Regions from separate parts of the Cupriavidus sp. 05N39 genome, predicted to be linked through region 2. Evidence: predicted binding sites of a transcription regulator. Region 2 holds the regulator's gene; each other region holds the start of a gene.
The links. Region 2 encodes FNR, which switches genes on or off when oxygen is low (the NO sensors DNR and NnrR bind a similar motif). Its sites were predicted from a motif close to TTGATNNNNATCAA; they were not measured.

Region 1: the regulator FNR is predicted to act here: its motif matches at 1,614-1,627, upstream of AC1DN0_RS22280 (DUF3149 domain-containing protein).
Region 3: the regulator FNR is predicted to act here: its motif matches at 1,844-1,857, upstream of AC1DN0_RS27380 (oxygen-binding di-iron domain-containing protein).

What each region holds. Positions count from the first base shown of each region.
Region 1 is NZ_JBFTNE010000047.1:24,246-28,435, reverse strand. It holds gene AC1DN0_RS22285 (helicase HerA-like C-terminal domain-containing protein) at 1-1,358, shown strand, start outside; gene AC1DN0_RS22280 (DUF3149 domain-containing protein) at 1,388-1,534, opposite strand; gene upp (uracil phosphoribosyltransferase) at 1,674-2,324, opposite strand; gene AC1DN0_RS22270 (Bug family tripartite tricarboxylate transporter substrate binding protein) at 2,437-3,399, opposite strand; gene AC1DN0_RS22265 (DMT family transporter) at 3,792-4,190, shown strand, end outside.
Region 2 is NZ_JBFTNE010000129.1:43-3,183, forward strand. It holds gene AC1DN0_RS36060 (hypothetical protein) at 86-331, shown strand; gene fnr (fumarate/nitrate reduction transcriptional regulator Fnr) at 493-1,218, opposite strand; gene AC1DN0_RS36070 (sulfite exporter TauE/SafE family protein) at 1,505-2,263, shown strand; gene scpB (SMC-Scp complex subunit ScpB) at 2,850-3,141, shown strand, end outside.
Region 3 is NZ_JBFTNE010000067.1:4,199-13,543, forward strand. It holds gene AC1DN0_RS27370 (LysR family transcriptional regulator) at 1-226, opposite strand, end outside; gene gstA (glutathione transferase GstA) at 364-990, shown strand; gene AC1DN0_RS27380 (oxygen-binding di-iron domain-containing protein) at 1,000-1,791, opposite strand; gene AC1DN0_RS27385 (glutathione peroxidase) at 1,971-2,609, opposite strand; gene AC1DN0_RS27390 (MDR family MFS transporter) at 2,710-4,200, opposite strand; gene AC1DN0_RS27395 (AraC family transcriptional regulator) at 4,685-5,701, opposite strand; gene AC1DN0_RS27400 (long-chain fatty acid--CoA ligase) at 5,776-7,491, opposite strand; gene AC1DN0_RS27405 (Bug family tripartite tricarboxylate transporter substrate binding protein) at 7,557-8,546, opposite strand; gene AC1DN0_RS27410 (beta-keto acid cleavage family enzyme) at 8,835-9,345, shown strand, end outside.

The sequences.
Region 1 (4,190 bases), on a different contig from region 2:
CCGGCATCTCCCAGCCGGGCAAGCTCTCCGACAAGCTCAAGGCGCGCCTGGCTGACCTGGGCCTGCCCGAGCCGGCGTGGGGCGCCTGCCCTACCACGCTTTGGGACGTCTTCGGGCAGAAGGGCCATCCCGTGCGGGCGACGGTCTCGCATATGGGGCCGCTGCTGCTGTCGCGCATGCTGGACCTCAACGACACCCAGCAGGGCGTGCTCAACCTGGTATTCCGCATCGCCGACGCCAACGGGCTGTTGCTGCTCGACGCCAAGGACCTGCGCGCCATGCTGCAGTACGTGGGCGACAACGCCGGGCAGTTCACCACCGAATACGGCAATATCTCGGCAGCCTCGATCGGCGCCATCCAGCGCGGCCTGATGGCGCTGGAATCGCAAGGCGCCGATGCGTTCTTCGGCGAGCCCATGCTCAACCTGGATGATTTCATCCAGACCGAGAACGGGCAGGGCGTGGTGAATATCCTGGCCGCCGACAAGCTGCTGAATTCGCCCAAGCTCTACGCCACCTTCCTGTTGTGGCTGCTGTCGGAACTGTTCGAGAAGCTGCCCGAGGCCGGCGATCTCGACAAGCCCAAGCTGGTGTTCTTCTTCGACGAGGCGCACCTGCTGTTCAACGACGCGCCCAAGGGCCTGCTCGACAAGATCGAGCAGGTGGTGCGCCTGATCCGCTCCAAGGGCGTTGGCGTGTATTTCGTCACGCAGAATCCCGTCGATATTCCCGACACGGTGCTGGGGCAGCTCGGCAACCGCGTGCAGCATGCGCTGCGCGCCTTCACGCCGCGCGACCAGAAGGCTGTCAAGGTGGCGGCGACCACCATGCGCGCCAAGCCAGGCCTGGACCTGGAGAAGGCGATCGGGGAACTCGGCGTGGGCGAGGCGCTGGTGTCGCTGCTCGACGCCAAGGGCATTCCCGGCATGACGGAACGTGCCTGGATAATGGCGCCCGGCAGCCGGATCGGCCCCATCACCGATGACGAGCGCAAGCAGTTGCTGGCTGCGTCGCTGGTAGCCGGCACCTACGAGCAGGCGATCGATCGCGAGTCGGCCTACGAGAAACTCAAGGGCCGGGCGGTCGCGCCGGCGTCATCCCRGTCCACCGCCGGCAACGGCGCGCCAGCGCCCTCGGCAGGCCAGCCGGAGCAGGCACCCGCGCAGGGTGGCGGCTGGCTCGACCAGGCGGGCGAAATCTTTGGCGGGCTGACCAAGGGCACCGGCAAGACCGGGCGCGGCGATTCCATCCTGGAGTCGATGGCCAAGTCGGCGGCGCGCACGGTCGGCTCGCAAGTCGGGCGCGAGCTGATCCGCGGCGTGCTGGGCAGCCTGCTGGGTTCCGGCAAGAAGAAATAGGCGAAAGCCGGACGGCGCCGGCGGCCGGTTCAGCGGCGTTGCGCCGCCGCCTCGTCTTCCCGCATCTTGCGCAGGAACAGCCGGGTGAAGAACCACCCCATGCCGATGATGAAGCCAATGACGCCGAGGCTCATCAGCCCGGTGCCGGTGGTAAACAGGATCTTCAAGGCTGCCATCTGGGTCTCCCTGGTCAGGCACGGCACACCGGATCATGTGCCGTTGCCGCCAGTCTAGGCAGYCCCCTCGCCGCGCGGGTTGAGGCGGATCAAGCCGGGCGCAGAGAGCGCGCGGCCTGATCCGTTTTCAAGGGAACGCTCAGTTCTTGGTCCCGAACAGCCGGTCGCCGGCGTCGCCCAGGCCCGGAATGATGTAGGCGTGCTCGTCCAGATGGCTGTCCAGCGAGGCCACGAACAGCTTCACGCCTGGGTGTGCCTTCTGGAAGACTTCCACGCCTTCCGGCGCAGCCACCAGCGCGACGAAGGTGATCGCCTCGTCCGCGACGCCGCGGCGCTTCAGCACGTCGACCGCGTGCGCGGCGGAGTAGCCGGTGGCGACCATCGGATCGCACAGGATAAAGCTGCGGTCTTCCACATCGGGCAGGCGAACCAGGTATTCCACGGGGCGATGCTGGTCATCTCGGTAGACACCGATATGACCGATGCGCGCCGAAGGAATCAGCTCGACCAGGCCGTCGCTCATGCCCACGCCGGCGCGCAGCACCGGCACGATGGTGAGCTTCTTGCCGGCAATCACGGGTGCATCCAGTTCGACCAGCGGCGTCTCGATGTGACGCGTGGTGAGCGGCAGGTTGCGCGTGATTTCATAGCCCATCAGCAGCGTGATCTCCCGCAGCAGTTCGCGGAATGTGCGCGTGGACGTGTCCTTGTCGCYCATATGGGAGAGCTTGTGCTGGATCAGCGGGTGATCGAGGATGTACAGCTTGGGGAAACGCGGATCTTGCTTCATGGCGGGTAGGCGGCTGGAGTGGGCGCGAAGGCCCGGTGCAGCCGGATTGTAATGGATGCGCAGCCGCGCGCCCCCGGCAGTGTCCCGGCCGGCAGCGCGCGGGGCCCGCCGCTCAATCCACCGAGATGCTGGCGCTCTTGGCGACCTTGCCGAATTTCTCGTACTCGGACAGCGTCAGCGACTGCAGTTCCGCCGCGCTCGAGCCCTTCGGGTTGAAGCCCGCCTGGACCAGCTTGTCCTTGACGTCCGCATTGCCCAGCGCCTCGACGAAGGCGGCATTGAGCGCCTGCACCACCGGCGCGGGCATGCCGGCGGGCCCGTACACGCCGAACCACGGCTCGACAGCGTAGCCAGCCAGGCCGGCCTCGGCCAGCGTCGGCACATTCGGCAGGGCGGGCGAGCGGCTCTTGCCGGCCACGGCCAGCGCGCGCAGCTTGCCGCCCTGGATGTGCGGCAGCGAGGCGGGCAGGTTGTCGAACATTACCTGCACATGGCCGCCCAGCATATCGTTGATGGCCGGGCTGCTGCCTTTGTATGGCACATGGGTAAGGCCCGCCTGCGTCATCTGCGAGAACATCGCGCCGGCCAGGTGCATCGACGTGCCGGTTCCCGCGGTCGCGTAGGTCAGGCCGGGGTGCGCCTTGGCATAGCTGACCAGTTCCGACACGGTTTTCACCGGCAGGCTGTTGCTGACTTCCAGCACGATGGTCGAGGTGCCGAGCAGGCTCACCGCGGTGAAGTCCTTGCGCGGATCGAATGGCACGTGCTTGTAGATATGCGGGTTGAGCGCATTGGTCGAGATCGCGCCGAAGCCGATGGTGTAGCCGTCCGGCGCGGCCTTGGCGACCGCCTCCATGCCGATATTGCCGCCCGCTCCGGGGCGGTTTTCCACCACCACCGGCTGGCCGAGCTTCTCGGCTACTTTCTGGCCGACGGTGCGCGCGACCAGGTCGGTGGTGCCGCCTGCGGCATAGGGCACGATAAAGCGGATCGGCTTGGCGGGGAAATCCGCGGCGCTGGCGGCGCCGGGCAACCAGCCGGCCGCGAGCGCGGCCGCCGCGGCCACGGCGGCCATCAGCGGGCGGGCGCCATGCTGGCCGGTCCGCGGCGCGCGACGATTGCCGCGGAAGGCGAAGCGAGGGGACACTAGGGAAAGGGGTGCTGCCGTCATGAGTGAATGCTCCTGGTTCTTCTTATTGGGCACGTGTCGCACGCGCCGAGCGGCGAGCTTACGGCAGTTTCAGGATGCCTGCCAGCGGCGCCGTCGCCGCCATCCGGTCGAAACCGGAGCCAGGCAGGAGAGGGTGCGTTGCATGGGGGATTCCTCAAGGAAGGTGACATCGCCCAGCGGCCGCACGCAGGGCAATGGGCGCCGGATGCAGTTGACTCTTTTCGAATACAATGGCTCGCGTCTTCAGCGGTCCGCCTTGCCCTCGGCGGCGCGCGGCCCTTCTATCCGGCTTTCCCGTGTCAGCATCCCAGCTCTCCAGCACCAGCAGCGTGTCTCCCGCCCAGCCGGCATCGCAGCGCGCCGGCCTTGCCGTGGCCGCCGTCGGCGCCATCCTCTTCTCCGGCAAGGCGATCGTCGCCAAGCTGATGTACCGCTACGACGTCGACGCGGTCATGGTCATCAGCCTGCGCATGCTGTTCGCCGTGCCGCTGTTCATGGCCATCGGCTGGTGGCAGTCGCGCCGGCTGCCGGCGCTGTCCTGGGCCGACCGTGGCCGCATCGTCTTCCTTGGCATCATCGGCTACTACCTGTCGAGCTTCCTCGACTTCCTCGGGCTGCAGTACATCACCGCAGGGCTGGAACGGCTGATCCTGTTCCTGACGCCATCCTTCGTGCTGCTGGCCAGCGCGGTGCTG
Region 2 (3,141 bases):
ATGGCGTATCGCGGCACGGGTTGGTGGTCGAGAAGACGGGTATCGGGCGGCAGGCTGAGCCGGCCACGGCGCAGGCGAGGTGACCATGAGACTGCGCTGGCTGATGTGGGTGCTATGGCCCGGCTTCCTGGTAGCCGGGCTGACGACCGCCCTGGTGTTTTCGATGGTCGATCCCGGCGATCTGCGCTTCTTCGGACAGCCGGTCGAGGCGTCGCGGGAGGCGGTTTACACCGTGGGCTTCCTGGTCGCGTGGGTGCTTTGTTCGTTGTCGAGCGGCCTGACGCTTTACACCATGCCCACGCGGCTGGCGGAGACAGACGAACTGGAGTGAGCGCGATGCGCGTCTTCGCGCCGCGGGGCAGGGGGCGGCGGAGCAGGAGTGTCGTGACCAGGCCGGCGCGACGTGGTATTGGCACCACGCAAGGAAGGCAAGGCGGCTGCCAATGCCGCGGGAGCCGGGAAACTCCGCGCGGCCGGTCGATGCCTGCCGGACTAGCAGGACTTGTTGATGATCTGCTTGATGCCTGTCATGTCGACCAGCTTGACGTGCCGCTGGCGGATCTGGATCAGCCCGGCTTCCGCAAAACGGGAGAACAGGCGGCTGACGGTTTCGAGCTTGAGCCCGAGGTAGCTGCCGATCTCCTCGCGGCTCATGCGCAGCACGAACTCGGAGGCCGAATAGCCGCGCGCGGAAAGGCGCTCCGAAAGGTTGATCAGGAAGGCGGCAAGCCGCTCTTCGGCGCGCATCGAGCCCAGCGTGATCAGCATCACCTGGTCCTGCGAGATTTCCTTGCTCATCAGCCGCATGAACTGATGTTGCAACGACGGGAGCGCACCGGACAGCGACTGGAGGTCGCCGAAGCGCACCACGCAAACTTCGGTATCCTCAAGGGCGGTGGCGTCGGACGCGTGCTGCATTTCGCCAAGGCCGTCGAGCCCGACGACTTCGCCGGGGAGGTGGAAGCCCGTGATCTGCGAGCGGCCATCTTCCATCGTCAGGTGGGTTTTGAGCGTGCCGAAGCGGATCGCATAGACGGCGGTGAGCGGATCGCCGAGGCGGTACAGGGTCTCGCCCTTGCGTACGCGCACGCGCTCCTGCACCAGCGAATCCATTTTTTCGAGGTCCTGCTGCGACATGCCGACGGGCAGGCAGAGCTGTCCCAGCGAGCAAGTGGAGCAGCGGGGCGACATCTCGGTAATGGGAATGGATGTTAGCAATTGGGGCCTGTCGGTTTAGCGCAATCACTCAAGCGCGTGTGGCAGGCGCATTGAGTTGAAAGCTTGACGTTGAGAGCTGTCGGTTGGAAGCGCTATCCACATTAGCCTGGCGCGGGTCTGGCGGGGCCTGCCATCTGCGTGGCGCCGCCTGCCGTGCCCGTCGTCATGATTTGCGATTGCGCGGATGTGCGCGGGCGCTGGGCTTCATGTTGATAGCGCCTCTTGGAGTCGCGGGGGCGCGTAGGGCGCATTTTACCGCGCCAGGCGATGTGATTGGGAGGAGAAGTTGACCGTAGGCGTGCTCTTCAGCGTTTTTACCCTGGCTTTGCTAGGTGGTGTGCATTGCGCGGCCATGTGTGGCGGCATTGCGCTTGCGGCCGAGCAAGGCGGCACGGCCCGTGTGCCGGCCACCATCCTGCGCCGGCCAGGCCACTGGCTGCTCGAACTCCTGGTGATGCATGCCGGGCGGCTGAGCATGTATGCGCTGTTGGGCGCCTTGCTGGGTACCCTGGGCGCCGGTGTGTGGAAGGCCCAGTACTTGCCGCTGCAGCGCTGGCTGTTCGGAATCGGCAGCATGATGCTGGTGATGTCGGGATTATGGATGTTGCGTGGGCGCGCCGTGGGGGCTGGCTGGCTGGAGCGGTTTGCCGCGCGCGGCGCTGGCGGTTTGCTCCGTTTTCTTGCCGCCGTGGGCGTGCGCCTGGCGCCCTTGGGCCTGCCACAGGGGCGGCTGCTGCGCCGCTACGGCATGGGGCTGGCCTGGGGGCTGGTACCATGCGGCATGGTCTATGGCGCCCTGGCGATGGCGCTGCTGGCCGGGAACGCCCCTTCGGGTGCGCTGGTGATGGCCGTGTTCGGACTGGGCACTTTGCCAAACCTGTTGGTTATCTCGGGCCTGTCCGGCTACCTCAGGCAGTGGTCGCGCCGCCCGGCGGTACGTACCCTTGCCGGTTTGGCAGTGGCTGCCTTTGGTGTCGTCGGGGTGGCGCGCGCGCTGCTTTTGCCAGAGACGCTGGCCGCGCACGGCTTCTGTCTGGTCTTCTGATACGCCGCTTCATGGCGCATTACGCACTTTGTCGGGCAGATGCCTGTGTGAATCGGTTGCAGGTTTGCCAGGGAATGCCATACAATCGCAAGAACAGCGATATCGCGCAGCGTATTTCATCGTGGCATCGTCAGGTAGCATTCGCACTCGGGGATGCATGCCAGGAACCCTCCAGCACGTATTACCGCCAGGGACCGTTCCCAATCCGCCGTCCGGTTCAAAAGATTATTTGGTTCAAAAGACCAGCCACGGCAGGGCGGGGTGAAATAGGCCAAGCAGGCCCGATATCCGTATTTTTCTTGCACCCGGAGCGACGGACGTCGTGCCGGACAGGTCCGCCACATCAGGGGGAAGGCGCGACGCAAGGGCTCCGTCGACCGGCAGGTAAAGCCGGTGGCCGGGCGATCTCCTGCCGGGCAGGTCCGGCACCCGATGCAAAAAAGAAAGCGCACGACTGCATGCATCAAGCATTGTGGTTGGCTGCGCGGTCAGATGGCGGTGGCAATTCCAACCGCTGAACCCGCAATCTCCAGTGCGTCCGGGTTTGTCCGGGGCGCAGGTGCAAAGACAGGCTGCACGCAATCACATGAATACCCAAGAGGCGAAGATCGTCCTCGAGACCGCGCTGATTTGTGCGCAGGAACCCTTGCGCGTCAATGACTTGCGCCGGCTTTTTGCCGACGACGTCGGTGCCGACACCATTCGGGTGCTGCTGGAAGAGTTGCGCCGCGACTGGGAGCAGCGCGGCGTGGAACTCGTGGCGCTGGCCAGCGGCTGGCGCTTTCAGAGCCGCCCCGTCATGCGCGAATACCTGGACCGGCTGAATCCTGAAAAGCCGCCGAAATATTCCCGCGCGGTCATGGAGACGCTGGCGATCA
Region 3 (9,345 bases), on a different contig from region 2:
GCTCGGCATGCTGGGCGAACTGCTGCGCCAGTTCCGTTGCCAGGTAGCCCGAGCGGCTGCGCTCGAACAGGCGCCGGCCCAGGCCTTTCTCGATGCGCTGCAGCGCGCGGAACACCGTGGAGGCATCAAGCCCGAGCCGGCGCCCGGCTTCGGCCAGCGTGGCGCCGCGTACCAGCGCAAGCACGATGTCCAGGTCGGGAGAGGAGAGTTGATATGGCATGTTCATTGCAAATTTGCAGTCATGACTTGCGCTCATACGCATTGTGATTGCATCACTGCAATCCTAGACTGCCTGCACAGCCACCACAAGCCGTGGCGGCGAAACCCGAAACGCCGAACCATTCCACCTCCAAGGACAACCCGATGAAGCTCTACTACACCCCTGGCGCCTGCTCGCTGGCCGTCCATATCGCGCTGCGCGAAGCCGGCCTGCCGTTCACCCTCGCCAAGGTCGACCTGGCCACGCACAAGCTGGCCGAGCCGGAGCACGGCAGCGATGATTTCTACGCGGTCAGCCCGCGCGGTTATGTGCCGCTGCTGCAGCTGGACGACGGCTCGCGCCATACCGAGGCGGCATCGCTGCTGCAATACGTGGCGGACCTCGCTCCGGCCAGGGCGCTGCTGCCGGCCGCCGGCACCAGGGAGCGCCTGGAAGCGGTGGGCTGGCTGACGCTGGTCTCCACCGAGCTGCACAAGGTCTTCAGCCCGTGGCTGTGGCACAAGGAAACCGCCGAGAGCACGCGCGAGGCATGCATGGCCAAGGTGGCCACGCGCTTCGCCGAACTCGACAAGCACCTGGCCACCCGCGATTTCCTGGCCGGCAGGCAGTTCACCGTGGCCGACGCCTACTGCTTCGCCATCGTCAACTGGGCCAATATCCTCCACATGCCGCTCAACCCCTATCCCGCGCTGCAGTCCTACCTGTCGCGCGTGGCGGCGCGCCCCAAGGTGCATGAGGCGCTGGTGGCCGAAGGGCTGGCGCGCGACTGATGGCGCGGATCAGGCTGCCGCGGCGGCGAAGGGCGGCAGCCTGTAATTGTCCTGGCTCAGCAGGTCCAGCCCGCACTCGAGCGTCGACACCCAGTCGATGAACTGCGCCACCATGGCCTTGCCGCGAAATGACGGACCGTGCTGCGGCACGATCCACTCGATATCCAGTTCGCGCGCCATATTGGCCCACAGCCGGCAGGCGCGGTTGCCGCTCATATAGCGCTGGTGGAACGGCAGCATGGCGTGCGTGTGGGCGGCAAAATCCTCCACCACCGTGCCCGCCTCCCGCGCGCTGGTCATGGCCGCGCCAAGGTCGCCGGAGAACAGGATCTTGCTGACCGGATCGTAGAACTGGAAGTTGCCTTCCGAGTGCAGGAAATGCGCCGGCACCGCCAGCAGCGTGCAGTTGCCCAGCGGCACCGGCATGCCGGCGTCGGGGATGGTGACGATGCGCCCTTCCGTCTTGCCGGCCTGGCAGAAATGCGGCAGGAAGCGCGCCCACACGCGCGAGATCAGGATGCGGCTGCCGGAGGCGGTAAGCCAGCGCCCGAGCGAGGCGACGATATCCGGATCGGCATGCGAGGCCAGCACGTAGTCGAGCTGCTTGGGCGGAAAGTAGCGGCTGATGGCAAGGTACAACTCGCCGTAGGTCATGTGCCCGCCGGGATCGATCAGCGCGCCGTGGCCGTGATCGACGATCAGGAACTGGTTGGTCTGCACCACCTCGCCGTGCTCTTCCTCGACCAGGTCGGAAAACAGCAGGCACGTATGCCCGCCGGCGTCGTATAGCGTGATGGCCATCGTCTGTCTCTCCCCAAAGCGGCGAAAGTAGCGATGGCGGCGCTTGCGCGGCTTGACGCCGGTCAATTAGTGGTCGAATCGGTCCCCGATGCAGCGGGTCCGGTCACGCCGGAGGGCGGAGAGGCGCGCCGTTCCCGTACCCGCGCCTGCGGGCACCGCTCTGGAACGGCGCCGATTGCCTAGCGCGCGCCGTCCAGCAGTTGCTCGATCTTGCCGACGAACTGCCGGTCGTCCGGCTTGGTCATGCTGTTATAGCTGCCCACCACCTGGCCATTGCGGTCGATCACATACTTGTAGAAATTCCACTTCGGCGTGGTGCCTGACTGCCTGGCCAGCAGCGCGTACATGGGGTTGGCATCGCTGCCGCGCACATGCGACTTGCCGAGCATCGGGAATTTCACGCCGTAGGTGTTGTAGCAAAAGTCCGCGATCTCTTTGGAAGACCCGGGCTCCTGCGAGAAATCGTTCGAGGGGAAACCCAGCACCACCAGCCCGCGTTCGCGGTACTTGGCGTACAGCGCCTCCAGCCCTTCGTACTGCGGGGTGAAGCCGCAGTAGCTGGCGGTGTTGACCACCACCACGACCTTGCCGGCGTACTGGCAGAGGTCCTGCGGTGCCTCGTCCTGCAAGCGGGGGAACTTGAAGTTCAGCGATGCCGGGCAGGCGCCGGCCGGTTTCGCCGCGCCGGCGGCCGGGGCATCCGCGGCCCGCGCGAGACGCGGCGTGGCGACGACAGCTGCGGCGCCGGCCAGGATCAACGCGCCAGTCAAGGCGGTACGTTGCAAGGCGCGTGAGCGTTGAACGGGAAGACGGCGCATGAACGGGACTCCAGAAGTGGTCTGTCCGTAGTCTACGCCGTTGGCCGCCGGTTGGATGCGGGCGTTGTGCCGGACGCGGCCCGTGCCGCCTCCCGCCCGCTTACTCCATCGCCAGCGTGGCCGCGTGCTCGGTCACGCTGCTGCGCAGTTCCACGTCCGGCATGCGGCGCACGATCGCCAGCGCCAGCAGGGCGGCGACGGCGCCCACGGCGAAGATCAGCTGGAAGCCCGACTCCACGCCGCCCGTCAGCACGTCCCGCACCGCGGGCGAAAGATGGGCCAGCGCCTCGCTGCCGTGGCGCAGCGCGCCCAGGTCCAGGACCTGGCTCACGCCGGAAGCCTGCAGCGCATTGCGGAACTCCAGCGTCAGCAAGGTGCCGGCCAGCGCACCGCCAAAGGCGCTGCCGAGCGAACGCAGCACCAGCAGCGCGCCGGTGCCGGCGCCGGTATCGCGGCGCTCCAGCACGTTCTGCACCGTCATCAGGGTGCCCACCATCGCCATGCCCAGCCCCACGCCGGCCACCGTCATCGCCAGCAGCACCAGCACCAGCGGCGTGCCGGGCGATACCGCCACCAGCGCCAGCAGGCCAAGCGCCGCCGCGATGAAACCGCCGGTGAGGATGCCGCGCATCCGCCCCAGGCGCGGCGCCAGCCCGGCCACGATAAAGTTGCCCGCCACCGTGGACAGCAGGAACGGCACCACCAGCAGGCCGGATTCCGAAGCATCGGCGCCGCGCACCAGCTGGAAATGCAGCGGCAAGGCGAAGATGCACAGGAAGATATTCAGCGCCGCCATCGCGGACGCCGCCACGCCCAGCACATAGGCGCGGTTGCGGAACAGCCGCGGCGGCAACATCGGATCCGCCGCGCGGCGCTCCTGCCAGACCAGCGCGGCCGTTGCCGCCACTGCCAGCAGGGCCAGGCCGGCGATCTCCGGCGACAGCCAGGCATAGACATCGCCGCCCCAGCTCATCGCCAGCAGGAAGGCCACGATGGAAACGGTCAGCAGCAACGCGCCGCCCCAGTCCACCCGCGCGGCGCCGCCGCGCGCCTGCAACTGGCTCAGGCCGCGATGGCACATGAACATCGCCAGCAGTCCCAGCGGCACATTGATCCAGAACAGCCAGCGCCACGAGAGATGATCCGAAGTCCAGCCGCCGACCAGCGGACCGGCGATGGAAGCCACCGCCCACACCGTAGCCAGGTAGCCCTGGTAACGCCCGCGCTGGCGCGGCGCCACCACATCGGCAATGGCCGCCTGCGCCAGCGACATCAGGCCCCCGCCGCCAATGCCCTGCAGCGCGCGGAACAGGATCAACTGCTCCAGCGAGGCCGCCATCGCGCACGCCACCGAAGCCAGGATGAACAGCGCGATCGCCAGCATCAGCAGCCGCCGCCGGCCGTACGTGTCGGACAACTTGCCGTACAGCGGCGTGGAAACCGTGGAAGTGATCAGGTAGGCCGTCACGATCCACGACAGGTGGCCAAAGCCGTTCAGGTCGTTGGCAATCGCCGGCACGGCCGGGATCACCACGGTCTGGTCCAGTGCCGCCAGCAGGATGCACAGGACGATCCCGCCGATCACGCGCATGATGGCCTGGTGGCTCAGGGTAGGGGTAGGGACAGGAGTGGCAACGGAGGAAGAAGGCGAAGCGGAAACAGACATCGAAAGGCAGCCGGCACGTAAGCATGAGTAGCCAGCGTTGCGCCCAACGGCAAACAAGTCACACTCTTTGTCCGCTTACAGCGTGGAACATGGCCACAAGATTGAATTCAGCTGATTGAACGCGTACCCAGTGCTGCGCGACGGAGGTGCTGCCGGTAGCAGCAGAGGCCACATGGGCGGCTCGGGAAGGGCCAATTCAGTGAACGCATAATTATATGCGGAGACTGAATATCGAGTGCGGGGCTAAGTTGGTTTGTGATGCGGCGTGGCGTGAGCGTCTTGCCGGATCATGGGTGCTTTTTTCCCGTTCTCCCCGCTATCGGACAGGAAATTGGCGAGAAGCCGCATGCGGAAAGGCGCTGGCATTTTTTTGCCGTACCCGTTCCAGCATAAGCGGCGCCTGCGGTGGTCACGCCCCGGCAGCCACCCGCTTGCGCCAGTCCGAGACGCTGCAGCCAAAGGCGGCGTGGAACCAGTGACTGAAACTGCTCTGCGCGGAAAAGCCCAGCAGCCCGGCGACCTCGCCGATCGGCAGGTCGCTCTCTTGCAGGTGGCGCATCACCAGTTCCGAGCGCACCTGCTTGAGCAGGACTGAGAATGTCAGCCCTTCCGCGCTGAGGTAGCGGTGCAGCGTGCGGCGATCGACGCGCAGAAGATGCGCCACCTGCTGGGTAGTGCAGCGTCCTCCCGGGAGCAAGGCCAGGATCAGCTCCCGGCACGATTCGCGGACGCCTTCATCGCGGTGCCGCAGCGCCGCCTCCAGGTAGTCCCGCGCGAAGCGCGCGGCGCCCGGATTGTCGGGCGTGCGCGGCATCTGCAGATCGGCCGCCGCGCAGACCAGGCCGTTGAATGGCTGATTGAACATCGGGCTGCGCCCGAAGAAGGCGCGGTGCGCCGACGCATCGACCGGCGGGCGATGCGTGAAGCAAACCTCCAGCGGCCGCCACTTGGGACCGATCAGCTCGCGCAGAATGCGGAATTTCACGCCGACCGCCAGTTCCATCGCCTGCCGCGTGGCCAGTCCGGGGCTGGGCAGAAGCTCTTCACGAATGATGACGGACTGGCCGGCGTCCTCGATACGCGTGATCAGCGTAGCGCTAAGCAGTTTCAGGTAGCGGCACAAGGTGTCGAGCGCCTGCCGCGGGGTCGGCTCTTCCTTCAGCACCAGGCTGATGGGCCCCAGGTTGGAGAAGGTGCGCCGCGCCGCCAGGCGCAGGGCAAGGTCTTCCACGCCGGTGGCGCGCGCGGTGACTTCGAGCAATTCGCGCACGGCGTGGCTGGGGATTGGCGTCTCGGGATTTTCGAGCAGCCGCGCCGACAGCCCCACCCCTCGCAGGAAGGCGTGGGGATCGCGCCCGAGCGACTCCACCAGCTCGATGTAGCCGTTCAGGCTGGCACTGCGAATCAGTTTACCGACGTGTTGCATAGGTTCCGCCAATGCCTCGGCGCACCCCGACGATGCGCCGCACCTGCTGCACTTGCTGCGCATTGCTCGTTGCGTTATGACTTTCCACTGGCCGCGCTACGGCTTTTTTCCAGCTCCTGCAGCTGTCGCCACATCACTTTGCCCGTGCTGGACCTGGGCAGCGCATCGACGAATTCCACCACGCGTGGATACTTGTAGGCTGCCATGTTTTTCCTGGCCCAATCGATGATCTCTTCCGGCGTCGTGTCCTTCGCGGTGGATTTGAGCACCACCAGGGCTTTTACTGTCTCCCCGCGATAGGCGTCATGGGTGCCGATGATGCAGGCATCCTGTACAGCGGGGTGCTTGTATAACAGGTTCTCGACTTCCGAGGGCCATACCTTGAAGCCGGACACGTTGATCATCCGCTTGAGGCGATCCGTGATGAAGTAGTACCCATCCCCATCCACGGTGCCCAGATCGCCGGTCCGGAAGTAGGTTCGTCCTTCCAGTTCGATGAAGGCATCCCGTGTAGCGTCGGGCTTTCCCCAATAGCCCTTGAACACCTGCGGTCCGCTGACGATGATCTCGCCGACTTCGCCGACCGGCAATACCTTGAGCGTCGTCGGGTCGATTACGCGGGCTTCCGTATTGAAGGTCGGCAAACCGAGACATTGCTGTTTGGGCCGATGGCTCGGATTGTTGTGTGTTGCGGCCATTGTTTCCGACAGCCCGTATCCTTCCAGGTAACTGAGCCCGAACTGTTGTTTCAGACGTTCTGCGACCGCTTGCGGCATGGCCGCGCCTCCGCCCCCAACGTGGCGCAGGGTTGTGAGATTGAATTGCTCGAGATTCGCGCTTGCAAGGAGATCGATCACCATGGTTGGATTGCCCATCCAGTGGGTAACGCCATGCTGCGAGATAAGCCGGCCCGCGGCCTCGCGATCCCAGCGTGGCAGCATCACGATAGTAGCCCCGCAATAGATCGGTGCGTTCATGCCATGCTGCATGCCGCTCACGTGAAACAATGGCAATACCGAAAGGACGACCGATCCGGCCTCGCATGCCGACCAGATGCCATTGCCGATCGCGTTATGCATGACGGATCGATGCGTATGGATGCACCCTTTGGGCGCGCCCGTGGTGCCAGAGGTATAGGGCATGACAGCCATGTCGCCGGCTTCGGCGTCATCTCGTGCGGGGACGCAGCCCGCTGCGAGCGCGTCAGACCAAAGCGACACCTTGCCGGCAGCCCACGCAGGCTGTTCGTACTGCGCCGTCATCCACGCCGGCAGCGAAGGCTCGGGGGCTGCATCGGCAGCAAGCAGGTCCGCCGCATAGCGGGTCATCAGCACGCATTGAATTTGGCCAGCCGACAGCAGGTCCGCGCTAATCCCTGTATCGAAGGCGTCCGCGGCGCACACGACCACCCGGGCCGCGCTATCCGTAGCGTAATGACGGAATTCGTCGGCCTTGTTCATTGGGTTGACCGGCACGACAACCGCTCCGGCACGCAGGATGGCGTAGTAGGCGACGATGAACTGCGGGCAGTTCTGCATATACAGCAACACCCGGTCGCCTTTCCTGACGCCGGCTTCGTGCTGAAGCCATCCCGCAATGGCCATCGCTTGCGCATGCAGATCGCGAAAGCTCACCGCATGGCCATGGCAATGGATTGCGGTCTTGCCGGGAAAACGCCGCGTGGTGACTTCCAGGTTGTACCAGATGGACGTTTCCGGCGACACAATCCCGTCCGACCCCTTACCGGAATTTACGTGCGCCGGTGGAAAATCCGGCCTTGCGTGCAACATCGCTTACTCCCCCTCTTTCTTGACACTCTGCTTGAGCCCCCGCCAGCGCTGCCGCGTCTGGATCTTCATTCGGGCTTGAAGTTGATCGAGCGCAATAGCTTGCCCTGCCGTTCGTAGGATTCGCGCACGTCTACGGAAAGCTCTTCGCTGGTAGCCGGTGAACCGACTTCCATGCCAAGGTCTTCGATCTTCTGCCGGATCTCGCGCGATTGCATCGCCTTGAGCGTGGCGTCGCGCATCTTGGCCACCGCGGCTGGCGGTACGCCCGGCGCCGACCAGAGCGCCATCCAGCTGACCTCCTTGAGGTCGGGAAATCCCAGTTCGGCGAAGGTCGGAAGATCAGGCAGCGCGGGGATCCGCTTGGGGTAGGCAATGGCAAATGCCCTGAGCTTTCCTGACTTGATGAACGGAAGCGAAGTTGCCGGACCGTCGAACATGAGCGGAACGTGCCCCCCCATCACGTCTTGCAGCGCAGGCGGCGACCCCTTGTAGCTCACGGTGCCCGTCGTCAGTCCGGCAAGGCGATTGAATTGCACGCCGATGGTCTGGCCACGCAGGCCGACACCGAAATTCGCATAGTCGACCCTACCCGGATTCGCTTTGACATACGTGATCAGTTCCCCGAGGTTTTTCGCGGGCAGGCCGGGATGGCCGATGAGCACGAGACCCTGCCGGGTAAGCTGCGCAATCGGAACAATGTCCTTGAACGGATCGTAAGACACATGCATGGCGTGGGGCACTTCCGAGGCAATGCCCTTTTGAATCAGCAGGAATGTGTATCCGTCCCGTGGCGCCGACAGCAGGCCGTGGACGCCGATGGTTCCCGCCGCGCCGGCTTTGTTGTCGACGATCACGGTCTGTCCAAGCGGGCTTTGCAGCGCATTCGCGAAGAGGCGCGCCACGATATCGGCCGTGCCGCCCGGCGGTGCGGCAACGATGATCCGCACAGGCTTGGCCGGCCACTCGGCGGCATTCGCCGCTGGCGCGGTCGACAGCAGTGGGACGACTGCAATCGCGAGCGCCAGCGTCTGGCGTGCAATCAGGGGGATGCGCATGTCTCGCTCCAGTTGTGTTGGTAGAGTCTCTTGGCTCCTGGGCCAACCGGCATGCTTCGATGCTGCGGCCCGGCTCTGATATGGCCTTCGGGCAAATTCTAGTGGGCTCGCTCATCCGGGCGCTTTGCATCGCACGACAGAATCTTGCGGATCGCGACAACCGGTGTGCCGGCTGGCCCTTGTCCCAAGTAAGCAATTGAATGTCCCGGATTAGCAAGCGGGAATGGCTTGTGCCCAAGATACTCAGGGGACCAAACCGATAGCAGCCCTTCCCCCTGGAGAACCACCATGAATTTCCTCGACGGCCACTTCTTCCCCGAAAACCAGCAGCCCCTGATCATCACGGCCGCGCCCTATGCACCCGGCTGGTTGCCTGACGACTTTCCCGAGGACATCCCGGTCACGATGGAAGACCAGATCCAGAAGGCGGTGGACTGCTACAACGCCGGTGCCACGGTGCTGCACCTGCACGTGCGTGAACTCGATGGCCGGGGCAGCAAGCGCTTGTCCAAGTTCAACGAACTGATCGCCGGCGTGCGCAAGGCGGTGCCCGAGATGATCATCCAGGTCGGCGGTTCCATCTCCTTCGCCCCCGAGAACGATGGCCAGGCCGCCAAGTGGCTGTCTGACGATACCCGCCACATGCTGGCCGACCTGGAGCCCACGCCGGACCAGGTCACGGTGACCGTCAACACCTCGCAAATGAACGTCACCGATCAGGCCGAGGATGCGGATTTCGCGGGCACCTCGCGCGCGAACCCTGCCATCTTCGGCGCCTACAAGGAAATGACAGTGCCTG